Regions from separate parts of the Serinibacter arcticus genome, predicted to be linked through region 1. Evidence: riboswitches for the same ligand, from Rfam matches in the RefSeq annotation. Region 1 holds a riboswitch; the other holds the start of a gene.
What was found. Region 1 has a riboswitch for thiamine pyrophosphate ahead of C8046_RS09535 (thiamine ABC transporter substrate-binding protein). Riboswitches for the same ligand answer to the same signal wherever they lie in the genome.
Positions count from the first base shown of each region.

Region 2: another riboswitch for thiamine pyrophosphate. It lies ahead of C8046_RS05825 (Ykof family thiamine-binding protein); the one in region 1 lies ahead of C8046_RS09535 (thiamine ABC transporter substrate-binding protein).

Region 1 is NZ_PYHR01000002.1:2,083,965-2,098,259, forward strand. It holds gene C8046_RS09495 (LuxR C-terminal-related transcriptional regulator) at 1-817, opposite strand, end outside; gene C8046_RS09500 (hypothetical protein) at 938-2,140, opposite strand; gene pdxY (pyridoxal kinase PdxY) at 2,243-3,094, shown strand; gene C8046_RS09510 (ABC transporter permease) at 3,257-4,063, opposite strand; gene C8046_RS09515 (ABC transporter ATP-binding protein) at 4,060-4,845, opposite strand; gene C8046_RS09520 (EamA family transporter) at 5,007-5,951, shown strand; gene C8046_RS09525 (ABC transporter ATP-binding protein) at 5,941-6,693, opposite strand; gene C8046_RS09530 (ABC transporter permease) at 6,695-8,329, opposite strand; gene C8046_RS09535 (thiamine ABC transporter substrate-binding protein) at 8,556-9,695, opposite strand; TPP riboswitch at 9,749-9,881, opposite strand; gene C8046_RS09540 (hypothetical protein) at 9,889-10,614, opposite strand; gene C8046_RS09545 (hypothetical protein) at 10,611-11,882, opposite strand; gene C8046_RS09550 (hypothetical protein) at 11,879-12,169, opposite strand; gene C8046_RS09555 (SAV_915 family protein) at 12,166-12,486, opposite strand; gene C8046_RS09560 ((deoxy)nucleoside triphosphate pyrophosphohydrolase) at 12,596-13,012, opposite strand; gene map (type I methionyl aminopeptidase) at 13,069-13,836, shown strand; gene C8046_RS09570 (SdrD B-like domain-containing protein) at 13,905-14,295, opposite strand, start outside.
Region 2 is NZ_PYHR01000002.1:1,264,230-1,278,524, reverse strand. It holds gene C8046_RS05860 (glutamine synthetase III) at 1-224, opposite strand, end outside; gene C8046_RS05855 (aminotransferase class I/II-fold pyridoxal phosphate-dependent enzyme) at 418-1,650, opposite strand; gene C8046_RS05850 (histidine phosphatase family protein) at 1,661-2,239, opposite strand; gene C8046_RS05845 (ABC transporter ATP-binding protein) at 2,236-3,297, opposite strand; gene C8046_RS05840 (ABC transporter permease) at 3,294-5,033, opposite strand; gene C8046_RS05835 (ABC transporter substrate-binding protein) at 5,030-6,187, opposite strand; gene C8046_RS05830 (MurR/RpiR family transcriptional regulator) at 6,321-7,154, opposite strand; TPP riboswitch at 7,277-7,385, shown strand; gene C8046_RS05825 (Ykof family thiamine-binding protein) at 7,376-8,158, shown strand; gene C8046_RS05820 (ECF transporter S component) at 8,155-8,817, shown strand; gene C8046_RS05815 (ABC transporter ATP-binding protein) at 8,807-10,447, shown strand; gene C8046_RS05810 (energy-coupling factor transporter transmembrane component T family protein) at 10,444-11,307, shown strand; gene C8046_RS05805 (hypothetical protein) at 11,362-12,201, shown strand; gene C8046_RS05800 (hypothetical protein) at 12,253-12,741, opposite strand; gene C8046_RS05795 (pilus assembly protein) at 12,738-13,211, opposite strand; gene C8046_RS19180 (TadE/TadG family type IV pilus assembly protein) at 13,208-13,519, opposite strand; gene C8046_RS18030 (hypothetical protein) at 13,618-13,911, opposite strand; gene C8046_RS05785 (type II secretion system F family protein) at 13,992-14,295, opposite strand, start outside.

The DNA.
Region 1 (14,295 bases):
GGAGCCCGGTCGGCACTCCGACGTCCCGCGACAGCACGGTCACGGCTGCGGCGGGAACCTGGGGCGCGAGCGCGGCCCGCAGGAGCACCACGGCCAGCTCCGGGGTGGCGAGATCCTCGAGACCCACCTGGGCGACGAGCTCCGCGGTCGCCGTCGTCGCCTCATCCAGCCGGCGCCGGAAGCTCCCTCCGGCGGGTCGGGGGGCGGGATCACCCGGTCCGTCCGTCGCGTCCTCGTCCTCCTCACGGACAAGACGGTCGACGAGGCGACTCACGACGGCGACCCAGCCGCCCGTCGCCTGGTGGATCGCCCAGGCGTCCTCATCGTCCATCACGACCCCGCGCAGCGTGGCGAGCTGCCGGATCTCCGGAGGCGTGAGGTGGAAGGTGACGGGCCTGAGCACACGCGGAGCCGCGATCCCGACCTCGGCCAGCCGAGCCAGGTCCCTCGACGGCGACGCCGTGCCGCGCACCACCACGACCACCCGACCGTCCCGCGGCCCCGAGGCCGCCAGCAGCCTCGCCACCAGGGCGGTCAGGTCGGGGCGCTCGACGCCGAGCCCGACGACGACCGGTCCGTCGTCGACCTCCCCCACGAGGCGCGTCGCCTCGGCGACGATCTGCTCGCCGTCGAGCCGAGGATGCGGGGGGACCCACGGGAACCCGGTCGACTCCGACCACTGCTCCAGGGCCGTCGTCCGGCCGAGACCGGCGGGTCCGCTCAGCAGGACGACCGACGAGTCGACGGCGTCCGAGAGCTCGGCGAGCAGCCGCGGACGCGGGAGCGGGGGGAAGGCGGAACGGCTGCCACGGGGCATGGAAACGGGTCCTCACAAGACGGCGACATCTGGTTGTCCCCGCTCGAGCGGCACGGGCGCCGCTGATCCCCGGGGCCAGTATGCCCGCGTGCCGGAGTCTCGGCACGTCGGCGAACCGACCTAGCCGTCCCCGAGCACCCCCGCCACCGTCACGCCCTCGTCGATGAACCGGTTGTCGTACAGCGCCGTCGGATCGACGTCGGCATCGGCCGGCAGCGAGCCGGTCGCCTGGAGGACGGGCACGAAGGTCTCGACCGTCTCGGCCACCCGGTCGCCGTCGATCATCCCGAAGACGCCCGAGGCGGGGTCGTCGAAGACGAGGTCGTCGCCGAGCTGCGTCTCGACCGAGAACGCCGCCGCCTCCGCCGAGTAGGTCCAGGACGTCTGGTACTGCTCGACCAGGTCGACGATGAGTGCGTTCGTGCGCTCCGGCTCGGCGAGGAAGTCGAGCTGCGAGCGCTGCAGGATCGGCACGAGTCGCTCGAGGCAGTCGGCCTCACCCTCGACGTCGGCCTCGCGCACCGTGATCGGCTCGGGGTAGATCGAGTACCCGAGCTCGTGCAGGTACTGGAACGCGACCGGCTTCATCCACTGCGCGATCTCGTTCTCGTACACGAACGGCTCGTTCGTGCCGAAGCCCTGCTGCATGATCGACGGATCGGTCACGAACCGCTGCGGCGTGCCCTCGTAGGACGTGTCGATCTGGTCCATCGACACGATCCCCTGGTCCGAGAGCAGCGACGGGATGATCTCGCCGCCGGTGACGATCGTCGCGCCGGAGGCGGCGACGTCGGCGATGGTCTCGGCGCCGGGGTGGCTGGCGGGGTCCCACATGTAGATCTGCGGCGACAGCGTGAGCTGGCTCGTGACGGCGACGACGGGGCGTCCGTCCGCGGCGGCCTGGATCGACTGGTCGGTGTTCACCGCGCCGACGAGGATGTCGGTGTCGAGGTAGAGCAGGTCGCTGACGCGCTGGAACCCGACGTTCGGGCCCCCGGCCCTGACCTCGATCTCCACCCCGGTGTCCACGCCCTGCGCGACCAGCGGCCCGCGCACGGCCTTGATGTCGTTGTCGACGACGTAGCCGTTGCCGACCAGCTCGTACATCGCGCCGTGCTCGGACTGGGGCTGCCAGTCCTGCTGCATCACCACCGTGGCGGGACACACATCGGCGAGGTCGAGGGCGGAACCGGCCTCGGCGGCGGGGGCGTCGGAGCCGCTCCCCTCGCCGTCGCCACCCGCGGAGGTGGGCGCACAGGCGGACAGGAGGGTCGCCGTCGCGACGACGAGGGCAAGGGTGGGGGCAGCGAGTCTGGGGGTCATGAGGTGGATCCGTTTCGGGCTCTGGGGAACCAGCCGGTGGTTCCTGGCGATTTCAGCGGCAACGCGAATCGTACGCGCGCGAGGGAGGAATACCCTGTCGGGGTGAAGATCCTCTCGATCCAGTCCTCCGTCGCCTACGGCCACGTCGGCAACTCCGCCGCGGTCTTCCCGCTCCAGCGCATCGGCGTCGAGGTGCTGCCCGTCTACACGGTGCACTTCTCCAACCACACCGGCTACGGCGCGTGGCGCGGTCCGCTGCTCGCGCCCGAGGACGTGCGCGCCGTCATCACGGGTATCGAGGAGCGCGGCGTGCTCGGCCAGATCGACGCGGTGCTCTCGGGCTACCAGGGCGGCGAGGGCATCGGCGACGTGATCCTCGACGCCGTCGCGCGCGTCAAGGCCGCCAACCCGGACGCGATCTACGCGTGCGACCCCGTGATGGGCAACGCGAAGTCCGGCTGCTTCGTGGCACCGGCGATCCCCGAGCTGCTGCGCGACCGCGTGGTCCCGGCGGCCGACATCATCACGCCGAACCAGTTCGAGCTCGGCTTCCTCACGCGGACGGAGCCGCTGTCGCTGGAGTCGACCCTCGAGTCCGTGGACGCGGCCCGCGCGATGGGCCCCTCCACGGTGCTGGTGACGAGCGTGGAGCGTCCCGACCGCCCCGAGGGCACCATCGAGATGCTCGCCGTGACGCCCGACGGCGCGTGGATCGTTCAGACGCCGCTCATCCCGTTCAAGGCGAACGGCTCCGGGGACGTGACGGCGGCGCTGTTCACCGCGCACTACCGCCGCACGGGTGACGCGGCCGACGCGCTGGCCCGCACGACGTCGTCGGTCTTCGACCTCCTGCAGGACACCTACGACTCGGGCGAGCGCGAGCTGCGCCTGGTCGAGTCGCAGGAGTACTACGCCCACCCGCGGATGCAGTTCGAGGTCACGCAGGTCCGCTGACCCGCTACCTCGAGGGGGTAGTTGCCGCCCCTCGAGGGGGTAGTTGCCGCCCCTCGAGGGGGTAGTTGCCGCCCCTCGAGGGGGTAGTTGCCGCCCCTCGCGGGGGTAGTTGCCGCCCCTCGCGGGGGTGGTTGCCGCCCCTCGCGGGGGTGGTTCCAGCCGTCAGCGCCCCGCGGGCGACCCGTACCAGCGCCCGACGACGGCCCGGTCCAGCGCCGCGAACACCGAGAACACGACCACGCCGAACAGCGCCGTCAGCCCGACGGCGGTCAGCAGCGCCTCCATGTTGAGCCGCAGCGTGTAGACCCGCAGCAGCCCGCCGATCCCGACGTCGCCCTGCTGGAAGAAGAAGTCGCCGACGATCGCGCCGATCACGCTGAGCCCGGCCGCCGTCCGCAGCCCGGTGAACACGGACGGCACGGCGGCCGGCGCCTGCAGCTTCGTCAGCCGCTGCCACCGCGTCGCACGCGCCAGCGTGAAGAGGTCGTGCGAGGCCCGGCTGGGGGCCGACGTCAGGCCGAAGAAGGTGTTCGAGATGACGGGGAAGATCGCGATGATCACCGCCACCACCACGCGCGCCGGGATCCCGTACCCGAACCAGATCCCGATCAGCGGGGTGAGCGCGAGGATCGGCACGGTCTGCAGGATGACGGCGTAGGGGTACAGGATCCGCTCGGCCCACCGCGACTGCGCCATCACCACGGCCCAGGCGAGACCGATCACGACGGCGAGCGCCAGTCCCAGCAGCGCCACCAGACTGGTGCGACCCAGGGCCGCGAGCATGGGCTGCATGATCGTCGGGTTCCCGAGGGTCGCGAGAACCTCGTGCGGCGGGGGCAGCAGGAACCGGCGCTCGGGGCTGAGCACGACGAGGCTGACGAACGTCCAGATCACACCGATGCCGGCGAGCGCCGCGAGCACGGAGAGGATCTGGGTGGCCCAGCCGGGCAACCCCCGACGGCGCGTCACGACGCCTCCTCGAGCAGGCGGGAGACGTGCCCGGTGAGCTCCGCGAACTCGGCGGTGTAGCGCACCTCGGGCGAGCGCGGGTGCTCCCACGGAACCGGCACCTCGGCCGCGATCGTGCCGGGTCCCATCACGAGGACGCGGTCGGAGAGGTAGACCGCCTCGGAGACGGAGTGCGTGATGAACAGCGCCCCGAACCGTCGGGCGGCGAACAGGTCCTGCAGCAGCGTCTGGAGGTGGAGCCGCGTGATCTCGTCCAGCGCGCCGAACGGCTCGTCGAAGAGCGCCAGCTCCGGCTCCGAGACCAGCGCTCGGGCGATCGAGACGCGCATCCGCATCCCGCCAGACAGCTGGCGCGGATGCTTCGCGGTGGCGTCGGCGAGCCCGACGGCGTCGAGCCCCGCCAGCGCCCGCGCGCGCCGCTCCTCGCGCGGGAGGCCGCGCAGCTCGCCCACGAGCTCGACGTTGCGCAGCGCGGTGCGCCACTCCAGCAGGGTCGGGTCCTGGAAGACGAACGACGTCGTCGCGTCGGCCGCGACGGTCAGCTCACCCTCCGTGGGCGCGAGGAGGCCGGCCGCGAGGCGCAGGATCGTCGTCTTGCCGCAGCCCGACGGGCCGACCAGCGTGACGAGCTCGCCCGGCGCGACCGCGAGGTCGATGCCCGTCAGCGCGCGGGTGCCGTCCTCGAACACCATGCCCACGCCGTCGAGCCGGAGGGCGGGAGGGCCGGAGATCCCTCGGGGTCCGGGCGGCCCGGACGTCGCGGCAGCGGGCTCGATCGGCACGGGGTCAGCGTAACCGCGCCGCGCGACCGCGCCCCTGTGGTCGCGAATCCGCCCGGATCGCGACCACAAGGGCGCCGTCGCCACGCCTCCCCAGCCACAAGGTCGCGGCCACCATCCGCCGTTGCGGACACGGGTCCGGCCCGGGCGTCCCGTCCGCCACCATGGACCCCGTGACGACCCCACCACCCGCGCTCGCGATCGCCCATGGCGGCGGCGGCACGGGCGTCGGCGCGCTCATGGTCGTCGGCAGCTGCGTCTCGCTGCAGTTCGGCGCCGCGTTCGCCGCCCAGCTGTTCCCCGTGCTCGGCCCCGGCGGCACCACGCTCCTGCGCCTCGGGATCGCCGCGATCGTCCTGCTCGCCGTCTTCCGGCCCCGCGTGCGCACCTGGGCGCGCGCGCAGTGGTTGGCCGTCGGCGCCCTCGGTCTCGCGCTCGCCGGCATGAACGGGGCGTTCTACGCCTCGATCGCGCGCATCCCGCTCGGCATCGCCGTCACGATCGAGTTCCTCGGCCCCCTCGTGCTCGCGGCCGCGCTCACGCGGCGCTGGCGCGACACGGTCTGGGTGCTCGTCGCGGGCGCCGGCATCGTGGCGCTGGGCCTGGGCCATCCCGGCGAGAGCGACGGCGGCGACGGCCCCGTCGGCGGCCTCGACCCGGTCGGCGTCGTCCTCGCCCTGGTCGCCGCCGCCTTCTGGGCCGCCTACATCCTCGCCAACGCCCGGGTCAGCGCTCGCGTCCCGGGGATGGGCGGACTCGCCGTCGCCATGGTGGTCGCGACGGCGGCGGTCGCCCCGCTCGGTGGCGGTGCGGTCGGCGTCGTGACCGAACCGCACCTGCTCCTCATCGCCGCCGGCACCGCCGCGCTGGCCTCGGTCATCCCCTACACGCTCGAGCTCGCGGCCCTGCGGCGCCTGCCGGCCCGCGCGTTCAGCATCCTGCTGAGCCTCGAACCGGCGGTCGCGTGCCTCGCGGGGTTCCTCCTGCTGTCCCAGACGCTGACCTGGGTGCAGGCGCTCGCCGTCGCCGTCGTGGTCGCGGCGAGCGTCGGCTCGACGCTCTCCTCCCGCGGCAATCCGCCGACCCCACCCACCCCCGTCACGCCCTGAGCGGCACCCCGAGGAACCCGGCCACCTCGGCGCTCGCGGGCGCCGCGCGGAGCACGTCCGGCGTCGCCACCTGGGCCAGCCGCCCCTCCAGCATCACGGCCACGCGGTCGGCCACGGTGAACGCCTCCGTGTGGTCGTGCGTCACGTACAGCGCGGTCGTCCCGGCCGCGCGCAGCACCCGTCCGAGCTCCCCGACCAGCTCCTCGCGCAGCCGACGGTCGAGCGAGGACAGCGGCTCGTCGAGCAGCAGCAGCCGCGGCGACGGCGCGAGCGATCGCGCGAGCGCCACCCGCTGCGCCTGACCGCCCGACAGCGTCGCGATCGCGCGGCGCTCGTAGCCCGCCAGCCCGACCAGCTCCAGCATCGCCTCGACGCGGGAGGCCCGTACCGCCCTCGACGCACCCCACTCCGTCCCGCGCAGCCCGTACGCGACGTTCCCCGCGACGTCGCGGTGCGGGAAGAGCTGCCCGTCCTGGAACATCAGCCCGAACCCGCGGCGGTGCGTCGGCACGCGGGTGAGGTCCTCGCCGTCCCACGCCACCGACCCCGCCGTGAGCGGCTCCAGGCCGGCGATCGCGCGCAGCAGGCTGGACTTGCCGCAGCCCGACGGTCCGAGCAGCGCGAGCACCTCACCGCCCGCGATGGCGAGGTCGACGCCGTCGACGGCCGTGGTCGCCCGCGTCCCCTCCCCGTAGCGCACGACGGCGTCGCGCACGCTCAGCCCCGACTCCTGACCGCCCATGTCACACCTCTCCCGCGTGGGCGGGGCGCAGTCGCTCCGCCGTCGTCATCACGAGCCCGACCACGACGGCGAGGATCACCGACGCCGCGAGGGCCATGCCGTAGTTCCCGTCCCCGGGCCGGCCGAGCAGCCGGAAGATCACCACCGGGAGGGTGGGCCGATCGGGGCGGGCGAGGAACGACGTCGCGCCGAACTCCCCCAGCGACACGGCGAACGCGAACCCGACCGCGAGGCCGAGCGAGCGCAGCACCAGCGGTCCGTCCACGGTGAGCAGCACCCGGCCCGGGCCGGCGCCGAGCGTCGCGGCCGCCTGCCGCAGCCGCGGGTCGATCGCGCGCAGCACCGGCAGCACGGCGCGCACGACGAGCGGGATCGCAACCATCGCCTGCGCGATCGGGATGAGCAGGAGCGAGCTGCGCAGGTCGAGCGGCGGCCGGTCGAGGGCGATCAGGAACCCGAACCCGACGGTGACGGCGGAGACGCCGAGCGGGAGCATGACGGCCGCGTCGAGCGCGCCGATCCCCCGGCGGCCGAGGCGCGAACGCGGCCGGCGGGAGAGCACGAGCGCGAGCACCACCCCGACGACGACGGCGATGATCGTCGCGTCCACTGCGATCCTCAGCGAGTTCTCGGTCGCCTGCCAGACGCTCACGCTGAGAGCGCGGTCCCCGGTCGTGGCGAGGTTGGCGTAGTGGCGCAGCGTCCACGCGCCGTCGTGCCGGAACGAGCGCACGAGCATCGTCAGCAGCGGCAGCGCGATCAGGCCCACGACGACGGCGGTCAGCGCGGCGGCCGCGACGTCCAGCCCCGAGCCCCCGCGACCGCGCCCGAGCGCGAGCCGCAGCGGCGCCGTCGCGCGCGAGGTCTCCACCAGGGCGAGCGCGCGCTCGCGGCTGCGACGGGCGCGGCCGGAGACGGTCAGGGCGAGCGCGACGACCACCAGCTGCACCACGCTCAGCACCGAGGCCGCGCGCAGGTCGAGGAATTGGGTGGTCTGCAGCCAGATCTCGACCTCGACGGTCGCGTAGCGCGAGCCGCCGAGCACGAGGACGACGGCGAACGCCGTCGCGCAGAAGAGGAAGACGAGCGAGGCGGCCGAGGCGATCGCCGGCGCGAGCGCCGGAAGGGTCACGGTCAGCAGCGCACGCAGCGGCGAGGCCCCGAGCGCCCGGGCCGCCTGCTCGGTGCGCGGGTCGAGGCGCTCCCACACGGTGCCGACCATGCGGACCACGAGCCCGTAGTTGAAGAACACCAGCGCCGCGATGATCGCCGGGAACGTGCGGTCCCAACCGAGGAAGCCGAGCGGGCCCGCGGGCGCGAGGAGCGCGCGGAACGCGACGCCGACGACCACGCTCGGCAGCACGAACGGCACCGCGACCAGCGCGCGCACCACGCGGCGCCCCGGGAACGTGCGGCGGTAGAGCACGTACGCCCCGGGGACGCCGAGCAGGACGGCGATGACCGTGCCGAGCGAGGCCTGGCCGAGCGTGTGGCCGACGACGCGCCACGTGCGCGCGCTGCCGAGCACCTCCGCGAAGCCGCCGAGGTCGAGCACGCCGTCGGTGACGAAACCGCGCGCGACCAGGGTCGCCACGGGGTAGGCGAAGAACACGCCGAGAAAGGCGAGCGGGAGCACGACGGCGAGGGTCCACGCCGTCGTGCGCCCCGCCGTCGCCCACGAGAGCCTTCGCGAGGCCTTTCTGGCGCGGTCGCGAGGCCCTTCGGGTCCGTTCCCGAGGCCCTTCGGGCTCGCATCCGAGGCCGTTGTGGTCACCACGGCGTCACCGCAGCGCACCCGAAAGGCCTCGCGACGACGCCGCAACGGCCTCGGGAACGGACCCGAAGGGCCTCGCGGATGGTTGTCACCCCAGGACCGTCTGCGTCCAGGTGTCGATCCAGTCGCTCCGGTTCGCGGTGATGTCGGCGGCCGGGACGTCCCACGGCGCGCTCGCGAGCGGCGCGAACTCGGCCCAGTCGGCCGGGAGCTCGACGCCTGCGTCGACGGGGTAGACGTACATCTGCTCGGGGACGTCGGCCTGGACCGGCTCCGAGAGCAGGAAGTCGACGAACGCCTGCGCGCCCTCGGGGTTCGCGGCGCCGTCGAGCACGCCCGCGTACTCGACCTGGCGGAAGCAGGTGTCCAGCAGCGCGGCGGTGGTGGGGACGCCGTCGTCGCCGATGGTCACGGGCGGGGAGGAGGCGTAGGACAGCACGACCGGGCGCTCACCCTCGCCCTCGCCGCCGGAGAAGTCGACGTAGTAGGCGTCGGACCAGCCGTCGACCACGAGCACGTCGTTGTCGCGCAGCTGCTCCCAGTAGGCGACCCAGCCGGACTCGCCCTTGGCCCCGATCGTGGCGAGCAGGAACGCGAGCCCGGGCGAGGACGTCGCGGGGTTGGTCACGACCGTCTGCCCCGCGTACTCGGGCAGCACCAGGTCGTCGAAGGAGGCGGGCGGCTCCTGCCCGTTCTCCTCGTACCAGCCGAGGTCGACGTTGAGGCAGACGTCGGAGACGTCGATCGGCGTCAGCGCGTCCCCGAGCAGGTACTGCTCGGCGCTCGCCGGCAGCGCGGGCGAGGTGTACGGCGCGAACACGCCCTCGTCCACGGCGCGCGAGGCGAACGTCGTGTCGACGCCGAACACCACGTCCCCCAGCGGCGAGGCCTTGGTCAGCACGAGCTGGTTGACGAGCGCGCCGCCGTCGCCGGGCGCGACCTGCGTGACCGCGATGCCCGTCTCCTCCGTGAACGCCGCGAGCACGTCCTCGCTGAGGTTGAACGAGTCGTGGGTGACCAGCGTGATGGACGACGACGGCGACGCGCCCTCGCCCGACGGCTCACCGGAGTCGGTGGCCGAGTCGCTCGGGCTGCTCGTCGCGCTCGGCGCGGGCGAGCCGCCGCCGAGCGAGCAGCCCGCGAGGGCGAGGAGCGAGGCGGACGTGAGCGCCGCCGTCGCGATCAGCGGGCGACGGCGGAGGCGCGGGCGCGCGGTGGTGGGGGTCATGCGGTGGTCCTCCCAGAGGTGCGTGGGAGGGCCCGGCGCGCGGGTGCGCACCGGGGAGAGAATTCCCGACTTCCTTCGCCGGTGCTAACCGGAGCAGGTTCGAGGGTCTGCGGCTGGGCCGCACTCTCAGCGCGTCCGGCGTCGATCGAGTGATCGGGCCGGTGGGGCGCTCCCCTGTCGTTCGAGGACGAGCCTACCGCCGAGGACCCTGCACACCCCGCACGTGGTCGGCCAGCAGCTCGCTGCCGCCGCCGAGCCCGGTGGTCTCCACGACCAGCAGGTCGGTGCGCGGTCGTCGCGACCACGGCCCCGCCTCGCGACGGACGACGACCGCCCCGGGGCGGCGCGGCCGCAGGAGCAGGCGGTCGGCCATCGGGGTGACGAGGTCGACGTCGACGAGCGCGATCTCGGCGCGACCGCCGCGGTCGACGTCGACCACCCGCGTCGGGGTCACGTAGACGGAGCCGGGGGCCAGGCGGCCGGTCGCCGCGAGCACCGGTCCGCCGAGCACCAGGACCGCCCACGGCACCAGGAGCACGAGCCACAGCGGTGCACCGCGCACGATCGCGAGCACGATCATCACCACGGCCCACAGGCCCAGCACGCCGAGCGCGGCGAACGCCAGCACCCGCGACGAGCCGGCGCCGCGCGGGAAACGCATCGCCGGCTCGCCGTCGATCTGGTCGGGCCGCGGCGCCAGGGCGCGGTCGGACCGCGCGCGATCCGCCTCGATCGGGCGGCGCTGGAGCGAGACCGCGGACAGCAGGACCGTGACCCCGAGCGTCATGGCCAGCGTGCCGGAGACCACGGACGACAGCGCGCCCCGGCTCGTCAGGGCCCACCCCACGGCGACGACGAGCACACCGAGCAGCACGAGCGCACCGACGGCGACGGGGGACGCCCGGCGAGCGGCGGTCAATCGAACCAGCCGCCGACCGTGCTGACGACGCTGCCGCCGAAGTCGCCGATCGCCTCGGCCGTGTCCCCGAGCGCCTCGACCCCCGAGTTCCAGGCCTCGCCGACGTCGGGTCCGTTCTCGAAGAAGGAGTCGATGGCGCCGTCGGCGAAGATCGCGACGCCGGCGCCGATGACGGTGCCGACGACCGCACCGACCGCCGTGCCCACACCCGGAACGACCGAGCCGATGAGGGCGCCGGTCCCGGCGGCGGCCCCGATGCCGGCCAGCGCGCCGAGCGCGGCCGACCCGCCCTGCGAGACGGCGATCTGCTCGACGCTCTCGCCCTCCTGCCAGTCGTTGTAGACGCCGAGACCCAGTCCCAGCGGACCGAGGATCTTGCCGGCCGTGCGGAAGATCCGCGAGGTGCGACCCGGCTCGAGGTTCGCCGCCTGGGTCCGCAGGTCGTCGGCCTGGTCCATGAGGCCCTGCGCCGCGAGCCGGTCCGCCTCGATGCGGCTCTGGTCGAGCCAGCCCGGCAGCCAGCTGATGTTGCGGTAGCGCCGGTCCCAGAACCCGCTGTTGTTCGCGATGTCGTCGAGCTGCTGCTGCCCCATGGCGAAGAGCTCGTCCGCGCGGGTGTTGAGCGCGTGCGCCTGCTGGGCGAGGTCGATCGCGTACCGGGCCACGACGCCGTCGCCGAGGATCTCGCCGATCGTCACCATCCACGACGCGTGCGCGCCGGGAGTGATGTCGCCGTTGAGCTTCTCGCACGCCGTCCGGTAGGCCCGGTCGACGCGGTCGGCCTCGGCGCGGACGGCGATGAAGACCCTGACCTTCTCCTGGTGCGCCTGGTAGGCCGCATCGGCCTGCCAGTAGGTGTCGTACGCCTGGGTGTCCGCAGAATCGGTCGGCATCGTCGGGAAGGCCGGGCCGGGACCCGGGTCGCGGACGATGTAGGTGTTGACCACCAGGTCGCCGTCACGGGCGTCGTTGCGCGCCTGCCGCATGTCCTCCAGGCAGCGCTCGAGGCTCGTGGCGAAGTCGTCGACGTCGTCGGCGAGGCTGCGGACCGACGACTCGAGGTCGTCCGTCGTGCGGATCGCGCGCGTGGCCGTCGACCAGAACGCGTACCCCGCCGTCGCCTGCCAGCCCTCGCTCGCCAGCAGCCGGGCGCTGGTGAGGTCGTCGGCCGCGGCCTGCACGGCCGGGGCGAGGGTGTCGCGGAGCCAGGTCACCGTCCCGCGGATCGAGCTCGGGCTACCGGTGATCTCGGTGTCGACGTCGCTCACTGGTCCTCCATCGCGGCGTCGATCTCCTCGAGCGTGGCGGAGGCCTCGGCGTCGGCGAGCTGGTAGTACTCGCGGGCCCGGCCGACCGACTCGGAGGCGGCGGTCAGCGACGACGCGATGTTCCCGACGCTCGTGGTGAGCTGACCCAGCAGCGAGGTGATGACGGCGGAGACGATGCCCGCGTCGGGACCGTCGGGGACCTGGATCCCCTGCAGCGTCGTGGCGCGGTCACCGAGGACGGTCGAGATCGTGCGGAGGTCGTCGAGCTCGACGTCGATGTCGGTCACCGGGCCGGCTCCGGTTCGATCTCCTGCAGCCCCGGGCTGACGTCCACGAACAGCAGGTCGTACGGCGCGGCGTCGAAGGCCTTCTGGAGGCCGGCGACGTCGAGCACGATCCAGTGGTTGTCCGCGAGGTAGAACCGGTGCAGCCGGTCGATCGCCGAGTAGACGTACAGCGCCGTTCGCCCGTCCTCGACGGTGTGCATGAGGATCCGGCGCTGCGCGGGGTCGGCCTCGTCCGTCGTCGGGACGTAGACGAGCGGCGGCATCGGCGGGTTGGTCGGTCCGGCCGGTCGGTCGGGGGTCACTGTCGAGGAGCTCATGGGGCACTTTCGTTTCGGGGCGTGATCCCACGGTAGGACAGCGCTCGGTGACGTGGTGAGAACTCGTTCAGGGGAGAGGTGCCCACCGATCGGGGGCACAGCGGCCCCGTCAGGCGAAGACGGCGTCGGCGACGGCGTCGACGATCGGCACGTCGGCCGGGAGCCAGGGCACCGAGCGCAGCTCGTCGCGCTCGAGCCAGCGCAGCTCGTCGTGGTCCTGCAGGGGCGCGGGCGGACCGGCCGTGATCTCGACCGTCCACACGAGCATCGTGTGGCCCTGGTGGATCGGCCACGTCTGGTCGGGGTTCGGCCCGGCGACGAGGGAACCGAACGTGATCTCCACACCGAGCTCCTCGCGCAGCTCGCGCACGAGGGCGCCGAGGGGATCCTCACCCGGTTCGACCTTCCCCCCGGCGAACTCCCACGCACCGGCGAGGGTCTTGGGCGCGCTGCGGCGTGCGGCGAGGAGGCGGGTGGGAGCGGCGAGATCATCGAGGATCGCGGCCGCGACGACGAGGGCGGGCACCCCCCGATCCTAGGATCCCCGCGGGGTTTCGGCGTCCCGCGCGTACGCTGGGCCGTGTGATCGAGCTCAAGACGCCCACCGAGGTCCAGGAGATGCGCCCCGCGGGCGCGTTCGTCGCCAGCGTGCTCAGCGCGCTGAAGGAGAAGGCGGCCGTCGGCGTCAACCTCCTCGAGCTCGACGAGCTCGCGCACAAGATGATCCGCGACGCCGGTGCGAGCTCCTGCTACATCGACTACCACCCCAGCTTCGGCGCCTCGCCGTTCGGCAAGGTGCTATGCACCAGCGTGAACGACGCCGTGCTGCACGGCCTGCCGTTCGACTACGTCCTGGCCGACGGCGACCTCCTGTCGGTCGACTTCGCCGCCGAGCTGAACGGCTGGGTCACGGACTCGGCCCTCTCGACGATCGTCGGCACCCCGCGCCCCGAGGACCTCCGCGTCATCGAGGCGACCGAGGTTGCGCTGAAGGCCGGTATCGAGTCGGCCGTCGTCGGCAACAAGCTCGGCGACGTGTCCTGGGCGATCGGCGAGGTCGCCCACCAGTACGGCTACAAGGTCAACACCGACTTCGGCGGCCACGGCGTCGGCCGCACGATGCACGGCGACCCCCACATCCCCAACGACGGCCGCGCCGGCCGGGGCCTCAAGATCAAGCCGGGCCTCGTCGTCGCCATCGAGCCGTGGTTCCTCATCGCCACCGACGAGATCTACACCGACCCCGACGGTTGGACGCTGCGGTCCACCGACGGCTCGCGCGGCGCGCACTCGGAGCACACGATCGCGGTCACGCCGACGGGCCCGGTCATCCTCACCGATCGCGGCTGAGGAACCTCCCGCCCGACGACGACGGCGCCCGTCCCGCAGCTGCGGGGCGGGCGCCGTGTCCGTTCCGGCTACGAGAGGTGGCGACGGCGTCGTGCCGCGAGCGCCGCGCCCGCGAGCAGGAGGACGCCGGCCGCCGCGCCGAGCGCGACCGTGTCGGCGCCGGTGGCCGCGAGGCCCGTGCCGGCGCGGGAGGTGGCACCCGCGGAGGGGCCGCCGGACCCGGGCGTGCCGGGCGGCGGCGTCGTCGTCGGACCGGTGGAGCTCGGAGTCGTCGACGGATCGTCGTCCGGGTCGGCCGTGTTGGTCAGCACGACGGCGACCGTGTCGTCCGCGGGGATCGTGAGCCGGGCACCTGCGCCGGACGCCACGCCGTCGACGACGAAGGCGGGCTCACCCCAGGTGACGCCGTCGACGTCGGGCAGCGCGCCCTCGGTCAGGGTGACGACCGTGCCGGCGGGG
Region 2 (14,295 bases), 820 kb from region 1:
GCGGAGGCGACGGCGTCGGCCACGCCCTCGTCCAGCGGCGCACCGCGGTCGATCGTGTCCATCACGGACCGGTACACCGACTTCGGCAGGCGGCTCTCCATGGCCGAGGGGCCGAACACGTTGCGGCCGAACAGGTCGCCCAGCGGCTCGCTGAACTCCGTCTCCGGGGCGACGTAGGAGGTGACGGCGTCGATCGCCTGCTGACGTGAGGAACTTCCGGTCATGTGCGTGCTCCCTGATGGCGTCCCGAGGACGGCGGCACGGACGGGCGCGCTCACACCGAGCGGCGGGCCGTGGTTTGGTGAGCCTCAGGCTAGGGACGCCGGATGACGGTCTCGTTACCTGGCGGTGTCGGGGGGCGTCGTCCCACCGCGACGGGGTGAGACGTTGCTCACGGCGCGCGGGTCGCAGTGGTCGTCAGCGCCGACCGGGCAGCCGTTGCAGGCGTTCCAGGGCCACCGCGATCGTGGCCTCGTCCTTGACGAAGGTGAACCGCACCCAGGGGGCTAGGGCACGCGCGGTGGCGGAGCCCTCGCGGCAGAACGCCGACACCGGGACGCCCGCCACCCCGACCAGGTGCGGCAGGGCGCGCGCGAACGCGGCGCCGTCGGGCATCTCGGCGGTGAGGAACGGCGTCGCGTCCGCGCACACGAAGTAGGTGCCGCGGGGGACGACGACGGCGAAGCCGGCCTCCGTCAGGCCGCTCACCAGGGCGTCGCGGCGGCGGGCGAGCGACGTGCGCAGCTCCTCGACGTCGGACGCCCCCTCGTCCAGGGCGCGCGCGATCGCCGGCTGGAACGGGGCGCCTCCGGAGTAGGTGAGGAACTGCTTGACCGCCAGCACCGCCTCGACCAGCGCGGCGGGCCCGGTCACCCAGCCGACCTTCCAGCCCGTGAGCGAGAACGTCTTGCCGGCCGAGGAGATGGTCACGGTGCGCTCCCGCATGCCGGGGAGCGTCGCGAGCGGGACGTGCTCGGCGCCGTCGTAGACGAGGTGCTCGTAGACCTCGTCGGTCACCACGACGGCGTCGGCGCGGATGGCGGCCACCGCGATCGCCTCCAGCTCGGCGCGGTGCAGGACGGTGCCGGTGGGGTTGTGCGGGGAGTTGACCAGGATGACGCGGGTGCGTGGCGTGACGGCCGCCTCGAGGGCGGCGACGTCGAGCCGGAAGCCGTCGGGACCGGGCACGAGCGGGACGGTGGTGTGGGTGGCGCCCGCGAGCGCGATCGCCGCGGCGTGGGAGTCGTAGAACGGCTCGAGGGTGAGGACCTCGTCGCCGGGGCCGGCCAGCGCGAGGACGGCCGCGGTGAGGCCCTCGGTCGCGCCGGCCGTGACGAGCACCTCGGTCCCGGGGTCGAGGACGAGGCCGTAGCGGCGCTCCTGGTGCGCGGCGACGGCGCGGCGCAGCGCGGGCACGCCGCGGCCGGGCGGGTACTGGTTGTGGCCCCCGCGGATCGCCTCGACGGCTGCCTCGAGGATCCACGCGGGGCCGTCGGCGTCGGGGAAGCCCTGGCCGAGGTTCGCCGCGCTCGTGGCCGTCGCCAGCGCGGTCATCTCGGCGAAGATCGTCGGCCGGGTGGTGCCGTCGGGCGCCGCGAGGCCGGCGGCGCTCGCGACGGCGCGCCAGCGGGGCGTGGGGATCTCGGCCATGCCCGTGAGCCTAGGCGGCGGGGACGGGCCGTGCCGCGCCGGCGTTGAACGCGCGCAGCCTCGCCCCGCGTCCGTCCACGTCGACCGCGGTCAGGCTCGGCGCCGCGACCGGCTCGATCAGGTCGGCCGTCAGACCCAGGTAGTGCGCGAGCACCGCGCGGATGGTTCCGCCGTGCGTGACGACCAGCACCGGGCCGGGGCGGGCCGCCGCGGCGGTGACCGCCGCGACGATCCGGGTCCGCACCGCGTCGGCGTCCTCGCCGCCCGGCGGCACCAGGCGACCGGCCCGCCAGGCGGTGTAGTCCGCCCCGAGCTCGGCGGGCAGGCGCCCCTCCCAGTCGCCGAGGGAGGACTCCATCCAGCGCGGGTCGAGGGTCGGGTCGAGGTCGCTGAGCAGCGCCGCCGTCGAGCGGGTGCGGGCGAGCGGGGAGCTGATGAGCGTGGCCGGGGCCCAGGCCGCGACCAGCGGGCGGAGCGCGGCGGCGTCGGCGCGACCGGCGTCGGACAGGTCGATGTCCGTGCGTCCCTGCAGCCGACGCTCCTGGGTCCAGGGGGTGGCCGCGTGCCGGACGAGGAGGAGCGTCGTCATGCGGTCACCGGGGTCGACGTCGGGGACGGGGTCGACGGGGTCGCGCGGCGGCCGTCGGCGCCGAAGACGGCGGCCGGGCGGTCGGGCAGCCGCAGCGCCGTCGCCTCGCCGGCCGGACGGGCGCCGTCGGTGATGACGGTGACGCGCTGACGCGAGCGTCCCGACGCCACCGAGCCGGTCGCCCCGACCAGCCCGGTCACGAGCCAGCGCCCGGCGACCGGCGTCGACTCCAGCACCTCGAACGGCAGCTCGCCGGCCGGGTCGAGCGCGACGGAGTCGGGGCGGTACATCGACCGCGAACCGTCGGGGCCCTCGAGCAGCACCTGCGGCGGGGTCCCGAGGAACGAGGCCACGAAGGCGGTGGCGGGCTCCTCGAGCAGCTCGGTCGGCGTGCCGAACTGCTCGACGACGCCGTCCTTCATGACGGCGATGTGCGTCGCCATCGCCAGCGCCTCGGTCTGGTCGTGGGTGACGTAGACGCTCGTCGCGCCCGTGGCTCGGTGCACGCGGACGAGCTCGGCGCGCATGTCCACGCGCAGCCTGGCGTCGAGGTTGGACAGCGGCTCGTCGAAGAGCAGCACCCCGGGGCGGGGCGCCACGGTGCGGGCGATGGCGACGCGCTGCTGCTGGCCGCCGGAGATCTCCGTGGGGTAGCGGTCGGCGAGGTCGTCGATCTCGAGCATCGTCAGCACCTCGTCGACGCGGGCCGTGCGGTCGGCCGTGGACCAGCCCGCGACGCGCAGCGGCCAGTCGATGTTGGTGCGCACGGTCATGTGGGGCCAGAGGGCGTAGCTCTGGAAGACCATGCCGAGGCCGCGGTCCTTGGCGGGTACGACGTCGCCGCGGTCGCCGTCGGCCACCACCCGGTCGCCGAACAGGACGCGTCCGCTCGTGGGGTCCTCGAGCCCGGCGAGGATGCGCAGCGTGGTGCTCTTGCCGCAGCCGGAGGGGCCCAGCAGCACGACGAACGCGCCGTCGGGGAGGTCGAGGTCGACGTCGTGCAGCGCGGGCTGGTCGCCGAAGCGCTTGCCGAGCCCGTCGAGGACGATCCGGGTCATGAGGTGGTTCCGCTCTGTCGGGCGCCCTGGAGACGGCGGGCGAGGAGGGTCGCGGTGACCGAGATGACCGCGATGACGAGGGTGATGGCGTTGGCGTGCTGGGTGAAGCCCTCGCTGGCGTAGCGGAAGGTCATGACGGACAGCAGCGGGGTGGCGGGGGTGACGAGGAGGACCACGAGCGAGAGGTCGCGCACCATCGTGACGAACACGAGGACACCGCCCCCCACCACGCCGCGCGAGGTGAGCGGCAGCACGATGCGAACCATCCGGCGCCACCCGCTCGCCCCGGTCAGGACGGCGGCCTCCTCGAGATCGCCCGACACCTGCGCCAGCGAGGCCTTGGAGGTCTGGAAGGCGAACGGGACGCTGGCGGCGATCCCGGCCACCACGAGGATGGCGAACGTCCCGTACAGCGAGGGGAACGGTCCGATCGGCGCTCCGAACTGGGCGATGAAGGCTGCTCCGAACGCGACGCCGGGGATGAGGAAGGGCACGTAGCTGAGCAGGCTGATCGCGCCGGCGGTGACGCGGGCGCGCGGCAGCCGCGTCAGGACGTGCGCCCCGAGGAGGCCGAGGAGCGTGGCTCCGGCGGCGACGGCGAGACCGAGCGCGATCGTGCCGCCGAGCGCGTTGAGCACGGTCGGGTCGCGCAGGATGCCGCGGACGCCCTGCGCGATCCCGGGGTCGGAGGTGCCTGTCCAGTAGTGCAGGGTGAGTCCGCCGTCGAGCCGGTTGGTGCGGCGCAGGAAGGTGCTCATCGCGAGCACGATGCTCGGCACGATCGCGGTGACGAGCACGAGGGTCGCGGCGACCGCCGCGAGCGGCCACCGCCAGGGGCCCGTGGTCATGGTGCGGGGCCGCGTGGACTTGCCGGTGATCGTGGCGAAGGAGCGGCCGGCCGTGGCCCGCGTGCCGAGGTACAGCACCGCCGCGGCGATCACCACCAGGAGGATCGACAGGACGTAGCCGCGGGCCGTGTCGCCGGTGGAGATGGCGCCGTACAGCCGGGTGCTGAGGGTCTGGAAGCGGACCGGCAGCCCCAGGAGCGCCGGGACCGCGAAGTTGCTCACGCCCTCGGCGAAGGCCAGCAGGAAGCCGGACAGCGCGGCGGGCGCGACGGCCGGCAGGGCGATCCGGACGGCGACCCGGGCCCGGCTCGCGCCGGTCAGCTCGGCCGCCGCCAGGATGTCGCCGCCGACGTTCGCCAGCGCCGCGGCGATGACGACGAACGACAGCGAGAAGTAGTGGGCCACGAGCGTGAGGGTGACGGGGACCGCGCCCCACGAGAGCACGTCGGGGACCGGGACGCCGAGCGAGGCGAGCAGCCCGGGGGCGCCGCCGACCCGGTCGTTGCGGAAGACGCTCTCCCAGGCCAGCGCGATCGCGAAGCTCGGGAGCGCGAACGGGATGGTCGACAGCACCCCGATCACCTTGCGGCCCGGCACGTCGCTCAGCACGACGACCCAGGCCAGGAACGCGCCGAGCACCGTGGACAGCAGCCCCGTGCCGAGCCCCACCAGCAGCGAGTTGCGCAGCGGGATCCAGAACAGGTTCTGCGACATCGGGCTGGCGAGCACGTCGGTCCACGCGCCGTTCCCGGCGGGTCCGAGCGTCGCCCGGACCAGGCCCACCAGGGGCAGAGCGACGAGCAGCACCAGCACGGCGAGGACGCCGAGCGCCAGCCAGCGGATGGGGCGTCGCGCGTCGCGCAGGGCGCCCGTGAGGGCGGACCTCACTGGATCGTCAGGAGGAAGTCGGCGACGGCGGAGCGGCGCTCGGCGGAGGCCTCGGGGTCGATGCTCCAGCCACCCAGCTCGTCCAGGCTCACGGCCTCGGCCGGGGCGACGACGTCGTCCCGCGTCGGGTAGTCGCCGGCGACGTAGAACGGGGCGAACCCGTCGCCGCCGGTCTCGGAGTCGTCGCCCATCATGAAGTCGATCAGCAGCCGGGCGGCCGCGGGGTTCTCGGCGCCGGCCGTGACGCCGAGCATGGCCGGGAAGACGATGCCGGGCGACGGCGTGACGCCCGCGGCGACCTGCAGCGCCCAGCCCTCGTCGGAGTTGTCGCGACGGTCGGAGTACGAGGTGAAGCCGACGGGCGGGTCAGCCTGACCCGTGGCGCCGACGGCCGCGTTGACGGTGTCCGTGTCGTCCACCAGCACGGCGTCGTTGGCGTAGAGGTCGACGGCGAACTGCAGCCCCGCGTCCTCGACGCCCTCGTCCAGCTCGATCGGCGTGCCGAAGTGGTCCTCGTAGGCATCGGCCATCTCCTGCGAGCGGAGCGACATCTCCGTCATCAGGTCGAGGTAGTCGCCGCGGACGTTGGGGTCGACCAGCACGACCTTGCCGCTCCACGCGGGCTCGGTCAGCTCCCAGAGGTTGGCGACCGGCGCGCCGTCGGGGTGGGCCTCCTCGTTGTACATGAGCACCTTGGTGGAGAGCCGGTTCGCGACCAGCGGCGCGGTGAACTCCGGCGCCAGCTGGTCGGCCACGCGGGCCGGGACGTAGGGGAGCAGGACGTCGTCGGCGAGCAGCTCGGTGACCACCACCGGGGCGTCGGAGACGTACGCGACGTCGGCGGTGGTGCTGCCCGCGCGGTGCTCGCTGGCCAGCCGGGTGATCAGCTCGGTGGAGGAGATGTCCGTGGCGACGACGTCGATGCCGGGGTAGGCGGCTTCGAAGGACTCCTCGATCGTGGCGATCCGGCTGGTGAAGGCGTACACCGACACGGTGCCCTCGGCCTCCGCGAGCTCGACGAGCTCGTCGTGGGACAGCGCGTCCCAGTCGGTGTCGTCGGCGGGGGCGGACGCGGCGCCGGAGCAGGCGGTGAGGCCGAGCGTGAGCGGCAGGGCGAGGGCGAGGAGGGGGACGGTGCGGTGACGGCGAGGCATGGCTGATCCTTCGGTCGGGCGCGGGGTGGGGGAGGTGCTGCGAGGGGTGGCGCTGGGTGGGGTGGTGCTGGATGGGGTGGTGCTGGGTGGGGTGGTGCTGGGTGGGGCGGTGCTGTCAGGCAGGTCGGGGAGGTCAGGCCTCGAGCTGCTCGAGGAGGTGGCCGAGACGGTCGAGCGACTGCAGCGCCCCGTCGTCGGCCCGACGGGCGATCGTCAGCACGAGGGCGTTGACGATCGCCATCGGCACGGTCAGGGAGAGGAAGTCGTCGGCGCCGCCGCGGGGTGCGGCGACGATCTGGTCGGGGCGCGGTGAGGACCACACGACGGTGTCGGTGACGATCGCGGTGCCCGCGGAGGCCGCCGTCGCGACGGCGAGCAGCGGGCCCAGGACGGCCGGCGCCCGGCGGAAGACGAACGCCAGGACGACGTCGTCGCGCTCGAGCCGCGACAGCCGCTCGGCGAGGTCTCGGCGCGAGCCGACGAGACGCACCGTGCGCATCCCGAACCGCTCGAGCCGACGGGCGAGCAGGTCGACCAGCACGGTGGCGTTGCCCTGGGCGAACAGGAGGATCTCGCGGGCCGCGAGGATCCGGTCGGCGAGCTCGTCGAGCTCGGGCTGGGTGACGTGGCGGGGGAGCGCGGCGAGTGCCGCGGACTCGTCGTCGACGAACGAGGTCAGGACGTCGCCGTCCGGGTGACGCTCGAGGCGGCCGCGCAAGCGCTGCGAGGGGCCGTCGCCCGCGAGGTAGTCCTCGCGCAGCGCGTCCCGCAGCTGCGGGTAGCCGTCGAAGCCGAGCCGCTGGGCCAGGCGCGTGGCCGAGGACTGGTGCAGCCCGAGCGGGTCGGTGAGCTCGTGGGCGCGCCAGTACGAGGCCCGGTCGGGCTGCGTCTGGAGGGCGGCGACGAGTCGACGGTCCGTCGGCGTGAGGGCCGGGCCGTGGCTCGCGGCCAGCTGGGTAATGAGCACGTTCGGGACGTTAGGCGCACGTCCACGTGCGATGGGTGCAAGTCGTGCACGTTCACGTGCTGTTGCGCGAGGGTTCACCCCGCGGACCACGGGTGTCGCCGGGGCGTCACCCGGCTAGGGTCGTCCGTGAGCACGGGAGTCCAGTGAGCTGGGCTGAGAGGGAGTTCTCCAACTCCGACCGTCGAACCTGATCCGGATCATGCCGGCGCAGGAAGCTACGCGTGACGACCGCCGTCCGCGCCCGTGCCGCCGCTGCCCGAGAGGCGCGTCGCATGCTGCTCACCAGTCCCACCCCCACCACCCCCGTCGCCGGGCCCTCCGCCGGGGACCTCACGCGCGATCCGCTGACCTTCGGGGTCGGCGCTCGCGTCACGGCCTCCGTCATGGCCGACGACTACGTCGACGTCCTCACGCGGGCGCTCGCCGAGGTGTCGACCGACGGCCTCGTCCTCAGCACGGGGGACGTGTCCACCTATGTCGGCGGGTCCGAGACCGACCTCCTGCGCTACCTCACCGACCTCGGTGCGGCGCTCGCGGCGACCGGCCACCACGTGACCCTGACCGTCCACCTCTCGCGCGGCTGCCCGGGCGAGGTGGTGTGCGAGCGGCCGGGCGGGGCCGGACCGCGCGGCGCGAGCGTGCCGCCGACCCGCACCACGGGGCGCCTCGCCGCCGCCGAGTGGGCGCTGTACCCGCTCGCGGACGCGGCCCCCGCCGTCGGGCCGGACGGGGCGGCGCCCCCGGAGCCGGACCACATGCGCGACATCTACGCGGCGATCGACCACGCCCGCGAGCTCGGCACGTTCCGCGGGTCCGAGCACTTCGTGACCCGGCTCGAGGGCGATCTGGGGGACGTGCTCGCCACCGCCGTCGCCGGCTGGGTGCTCGTGGGCCGCAGCGTGCAGCACGTCACCAGCCACCTGCAGGTCTCGCTGAACAGCCCGAACCACGCGGCTCCGGCCGGTGCGACCGACGGCGCGATCGACGGCGAGGTCGTCCGATGAGCGCGCTCGTGCCCCGCCGCCGGCTCACGCTGAAGGAGATCGTGCTCGTCGTGGTGCTCGGCACCGTGTTCGGGTTCCTCTACTGGGCCTTCGTGCAGGCTTGGACGGCCCTGTCGATCGCGATGGGACCGGCAGGCGACCTGGCCCAGCACTTCCTCGCCGGCAGCTGGCTGCTCGTGGCCCCCATCGCCATCGCGATCGTCCGCCGGCCCGGTGTCGGCATCCTCGCGGAGGTGCTCGCGTCCGTGATCGAGGTCGTCTTCCTCGGCAGCGCCGTGGGGCCGATGCTGCTGGTCGCGGCGTTCATCCAGGGCGTCGGGAGCGAGCTGCCGTTCGCGTTCGGGCGCTACCGGAGGTTCGGCTGGGGTCGCTACGCGCTGTCGGGGCTGATGGGCGCGGGACTGGTGTTCTTCTGGTCGGCGTTCCGGTTCGGGTGGTTCGGGCAGGACCTCGTGCTGGTCCGGTTCGGGGTGCAGGCGCTGTCGGGCGTGATCCTCGGTGGGCTGCTGGCCAAGGTGATCGTGGACGGGCTGCTGCGCACCGGGGTGCTGGCGAACTACGCGATCGGCGAGGCGGCCGAGCGGGAGCGGCGCGCGGGTGCCGCTGCTGATGGCGCCGACGGCGCCGGTGAGCCCGAGCTGGTGCGTCGTGAGCGCTGAGGCGGCCGGAGGGGTCGTCGAGACGGACGCGCTCGAGGTGGTCCTGCCCGGGGGCGACGGCGTCGGCCCGCTGACCGCGACCCTCGGCCCCGGGGAGCACGTGCTCGTGCTCGGGCCCTCGGGATCGGGCAAGACCACGCTGCTGCGCACGCTCGCGGGGGCGGTGCCGCAGCACGTCCGCGCGCGGGTGACCGGAACGGTTCGCATCGCCGGCACCGACCCCGTCACGGCCGGGGTGATCGGTGTCTGCGAGCACGTCGGCACCGTCGCGCAGGACCCCGTCAGCGGGGTCTGCCTGCCGCTCGTGGCCGACGAGGTGGCGCTGCCGCTGGAGAACCGGGCCGTGCCGCGGGACCTCATCGGCCCGGCGGTGGACGCGGCGCTCGCGACGGCGGGGGCCGCCCACCTGCGCGAGCGCGCCAGCGGGGAGCTCTCGGGAGGAGAGCTGCAGCGCGTCGCGCTCGCGGCGGCGACCGTGACGGCGCCTCGGCTGCTGCTTCTCGACGAGCCGACCTCGATGCTCGACGCGCCGGGCGTCGCCGCGGTGCGCGACGCCGTCGCGCGCGTGGGTGACGACGTCGCGGTCGTCCTCGTGGAGCACCGCCTCGACGAGTGGGCGGCCGGGGGAACGGCGGCGCTGCCCGCGAGGACCGTGGCGCTGGGGCGCTCCGGACGCGTGCTGGCTGACGGTCCGACGGCGCGGGTGCTCGCCGAGCACGGGCGCGAGCTGCTGCGCCAGGGCTGCTGGCTGCCGCTGGACGCCGAGCTCGAGGCGCTGCTCGGGCTCGGGGGCGGGCTCGGTTCGCCGCACGTGCGGGGCGCGCTGCTCGCGCTCACGGCGTCCGAGGGGCCGGGCGACGTGGGAGCGACGGCGGAGCGTGGTCCCGTGGTGCTCGGTGCCCGCGGCCTGACAATTCGTGCGGGTGGGCGACCGGTGCTGACCGGTGTCGACCTCGATCTGCACGCGGGCGAGCTGGTCGCGGTGGTCGGGGCGAACGGCGCCGGGAAGTCGACGCTGCTGGCCGCGCTCGCCGGGCTCGAGCGGCCGGCCGCCGGCACCGTCGACGGGCCGCGCCCGGGACTGGTGTTCCAGGACCCCGAGCACCAGCTCGTGGGGGCGACGGTGCGCGAGGAGATCGCGTTCGGTCTGCCGCACGGCTCGTCGCGGGTGGCCGACGCGCTGGCGCGGTTCGACCTGGCGGACTGGGCGGAGCACAGCCCCTACGCGCTGTCGGGCGGCCAGAAGCGGCGGCTGAGCCTCGCGGCGATGCTCGTGCACGACCGACCGGTGCTGCTCGCCGACGAGCCCGGGTACGGGCTCGACCGGGCGGCGACGGCGGTGGCGATGGGCGCGCTGCGGGAGGCGGCCGACGGCGGCCTCGCCGTCGCGCTGACGAGCCACGACCTGCGGGCCGTGGCCGCCTGCGCCGACAGCGTGGTGGTGCTGGCCGACGGCGGGGTGGCCGCCGTGCTCACCCCCGAGGAGCTGCTGCGGGATCCGGTGGCGCTCGCCTCCGCCGGGATGGTCGTGCCGCCGCTGCTGGCTTTCCTCGTGGAGCACGACGTGCCGGTGCGGCCGGCGCTGCGGCTTCTCGAGGAGCTCGCGCACGACGTGGCGGTGGCGGCGTGACGGCGACGGTCGGGTCGGGTGGCGCGGAGGCGGCCGGGGTGACGACGGCGGCGCGCGGGCCGGCGATCCCGGTCCGCGCGGTGGGCGCCGATCCCGCTGACGCGCGCGGACCGGCGTCGTCCTGGCTGGCCCGGCGCAACCCGACGGTCGTGCTGGCGCTGCTCGTGGCGCTGTCCGTGCTCACGCTGTTCCTGCTCGACCCGGTCACCCTCGCGGTGCTCTGGGCCGTGCTGGTGGTGGGCGTGCTGGTCGGGGCGCGGCCCGGGCTCGGGCGCTTCCTGCTCGCGCAGCTCCCGTTCGTCGGTTTCGCGATCGGGCTCGTCACGGTGAACGCGCTGGCCCGTCCGGGCACGGAGCTCTGGCCGGACCTGCCCGTGCGCGTCACCGTCGAGGGCCTGACGATCGGCTCCGCGCTCGCGCTGCGCACGATGGTGATCGGGGTGGGCTCGGTGGCACTCGTGCTGACGGTGGATCCCCGTCGGCTCATGGTCAGCCTGGTCCAGCACGCGCGGCTGAGCCCGCGCGTGGCCTACTCGCTGCTCGCGGGCTACCGCCTGCTCGGCGTGCTCCCGCAGCAGTGGCGCACGATCACCCGTGCGCACGCGGTGCGGGCGCCGCTGCGCGAGCGGGGTCGGCGGGCGGGGCGGCCGCGGACGGGGCCGCGGATGCTGGCGCGCTGCGCGTTCACGCTGCTGGTGACGTCTATCCGTTCCGCCGAGCGGATCGCCTTCGCGCTGGAGTCGCGCGGGCTCGGCTCCGGGCCGCGCACGGTGTGGCGGCCGGTGGCGCTGGGGTGGCAGGACCTGGCGCTGGTCGTGGGACTGGCGGGGGTGGTCGCGACGGTGCTGGTGATCGCCTGACGGAGGTCGACACGGTGGGTCACGGCCGAGCGTCGCCCGGGTTCCTGGTCGACAATGGCCACTCAACCCGTTCGCGTGCAGGCTTTCCGAACCAGCAGGCCTCCACCCACGTCCCAGCAAGGAGACCTCGTGCCCAAGACGAGTCCGCTCATCGGAGCGATCGCTGTCCTGACGCTGGTGCTGTCCAGCTGTGCCGGGGGAGGGAATGTCGAGGTGGCGGAAGAGGTGTACGAGTCCTGCTCGCGAGCGGGCGGCGACCTCATTCGACTCGATGGCTCGGACGTTCTGATCGAAGTTCTCGGTGCTGACGCCAGGTCGCTCGGAGCGGCGGGCGACGTCGATGCCGACGACATCGCCGGCGGTGATCTTCCGGACCTGGGTGTCGCCTTCTCCGTCGTCGCTGGGATGAGCTGCCTCGCGGAAGCGACGGGATACCCAGGTTCCTCCGACCAGCTCAGCGACGGCGAGGAGTGGGGTGGCTGGACGTTCTCCCTCCGCCGTGGAGCGGGAAACGAGGAGACCTCGATCTTCTCGGCCACGGCGGACGCCGAGGCGGTCGAGGTGGAGCGGCCGCGGTCGGGCACGGGCCAGCAGGAGCTGCACGAGGCGCTCGGGTGCGAGGGCGACCTCGGTGCCGGCGACACAGGCGAGTCCGGCGAGACGGTGCGGATCTGTCAGGAGCGACCCGCGGTCGTGCTGCTGGAGTTCGACTCGCTCGACCAGAAGGCGGAGTGGGTCCAGTTCTGGGAGGCGCGAGGTCCGGTGGACGATGCGTTCTACGTGCTGGGAGGGGGTGACGAGCGCTGGGGTCTGTGGGGCCTCGACCCGGGGTTCGGCGATCGGGCGGTCGCCATCGGGGGCGAACCGGTGGAATTCTCGACTGCGACGGACTGACGCTGCAGGGGCAGCCGTGCTCCCACCGCCGCTCGCCGCCCGACCCTGCCGTCAGGACGCCCGGGCCGAGGCCGTCACGGTCATCGGGATGCCCTCGGACCAGGGCGCCAGCACCCACGGCAGGAACGACGGCCGCGACAGGGCGGTGAGCGTGACCTCGGCGGTGACTCCGCCGTCGGGCGTCCCGGTGGGGTCGGCCAGCTGCAGCCCGGGGGCGTCGGTGAGCGACGGAGGCGCCTGGACGAGGAAGTCCGCGGCGGACGCGCTCACGGACTCGTCGGTCACCGCGAGGTCGTCGCCGCCGTAGTAGGAGCGCTCGTCGATCTGGCTGGCGGCGTAGGCCGCGGTCGAGTCGGCGAGCGACAGGAGCGCCTTGCGGTCCAGGTAGACGGCGCTCGCGGTGGCGATCGCCGCGATCAGGGAGGCGGCCACGGCGAGCGCACCGATCGTCAGGACGAGGATGCGACCGCTCTCCGGGTCGGCGCTGCCCACGGTGTCGTCGCCGGGGCGGAGGCGACGGCGCAGCAGGCCCGCGATCACGACCGCTCCCGGTAGCTGTCGATGCTGGTGACGGCCTCGGCCGTGACGGGCACGGTGAGCCCGCCACCCGGCCAGAACGGGAGCGGGACGTCGGCGGCGATCGTGACGTGCGCCGTCGCCCCCGGGGCGGTGCACGACGGCGAGCAGGTCACCTCGAGCGCCTGCTCGCCGTCGATCTCGATCCCGTGGTCGGCGAACGCGAGCTCGACCCCGCGGGCGGCGAGCGCGGCCGCGTCCCCGGGGTCGTCGGCGGTCGCCATCAGCCGGCCGGTGTCGCGCGCGGCGCTCTCCGCGGCGAAGGCGGCGCCCTGGAGCTGCGCGAGCGTGAGGACGAGGTAGGCGAGCGGAACGACGAGCAGGACGGTACCGCCGAGGAACTCCACGACCGCGCTGCCGCGCTCGCCGTCGCCCGGTGCCGCAGCGTGCGGTCCGTCGCGCAGGATCCGGGGGAGTCGCCGGAGGTGGGTCACTGCTCCACCACCGCCCGGCCCGCGACCGACAGCGTTCCCGTCGGCCCGAGCAGGCCGATCACGGGGACGGGGGCGCGCAGCTCGACGACGATGACGTCGTAACCCGCCTCGGAGGTGACGCTCGCGTCGACGTGGTCCACGTAGCCGTCGGTGACGCCGGACGCCGCGACCTGGAGGGCGCGCTGCTCGCCCGAGCCGAGGTCGCCGTCGAGCAGCGCGGCGTACCGCGCCCCCTCGCCGGCGGCGTCGATGAGGACGGTCCGCACCCACAGTGCGTAGGCGAGCTGCACGAGTCCCAGGACCAGCACGAGGACGAGCGCCCCGACCAGGACCGTCTCGGCGATGGCGGAGCCCCGCTCGGACCCCGTGCTCGTGAGCCGGGTGCGGGCGCGGGTGAGCGGCGAGGTCAGGGACCGGAGACGCGATCGACCGCCTGCTGGAAGAGCTGGCGGATCCAGTCGTCGGCGAGCACCCAGACGACCGCCACGAGGCCTGCGGTCATGAGCGTCACCATCACCCACCCGGGCACGTCGCCGCGCTCGGGGTCGTCCACGCGCCGGTCGACGGCGTCGCGCAGCCTCGTGGCCGAGGTGAGGAAGGTGACGGTCAGGGCGGCCAGGAGCGCCGCCGTGGTCGTGGAGGTCGGCCGTCTCGCGGACGGTCGGGTGCTGGTCGGGGCGGTGCGCGGGGAGTGCCACATCGGGATTCCTCTCGGGAGGGTGGAGGGGGTGGGCGGTCAGGAGGTCGTCGGTCAGGGGTCGTCGGTCAGGGGGTGGGTGATCAGGGGGTGGTGAGGTTCAGCGCGGCGATGCCGGGGAAGAGGGCGAACGCGACGGTCAGCGGCAGCAGGAGGAAGACCACCGGGGCGAGCATCGCGATCTCCCGCCGGCCGCCGGACTCCATGAGCTCGCGCTTGGCCGCGTCGCGGGCGTCGGCCGCCTGGGCGCGCAGCACGTCCGCCAGGGGGCTGCCGCGCTCGATCGCGATCGCGACGCCGTCGGCGAAGCGGGACACGGCGGCGAGGTTGCTGCGGGTGCCGAGCGACGTGAGGGCCTGCGCGACGGTCGCGCCGGCGCGGACGTCG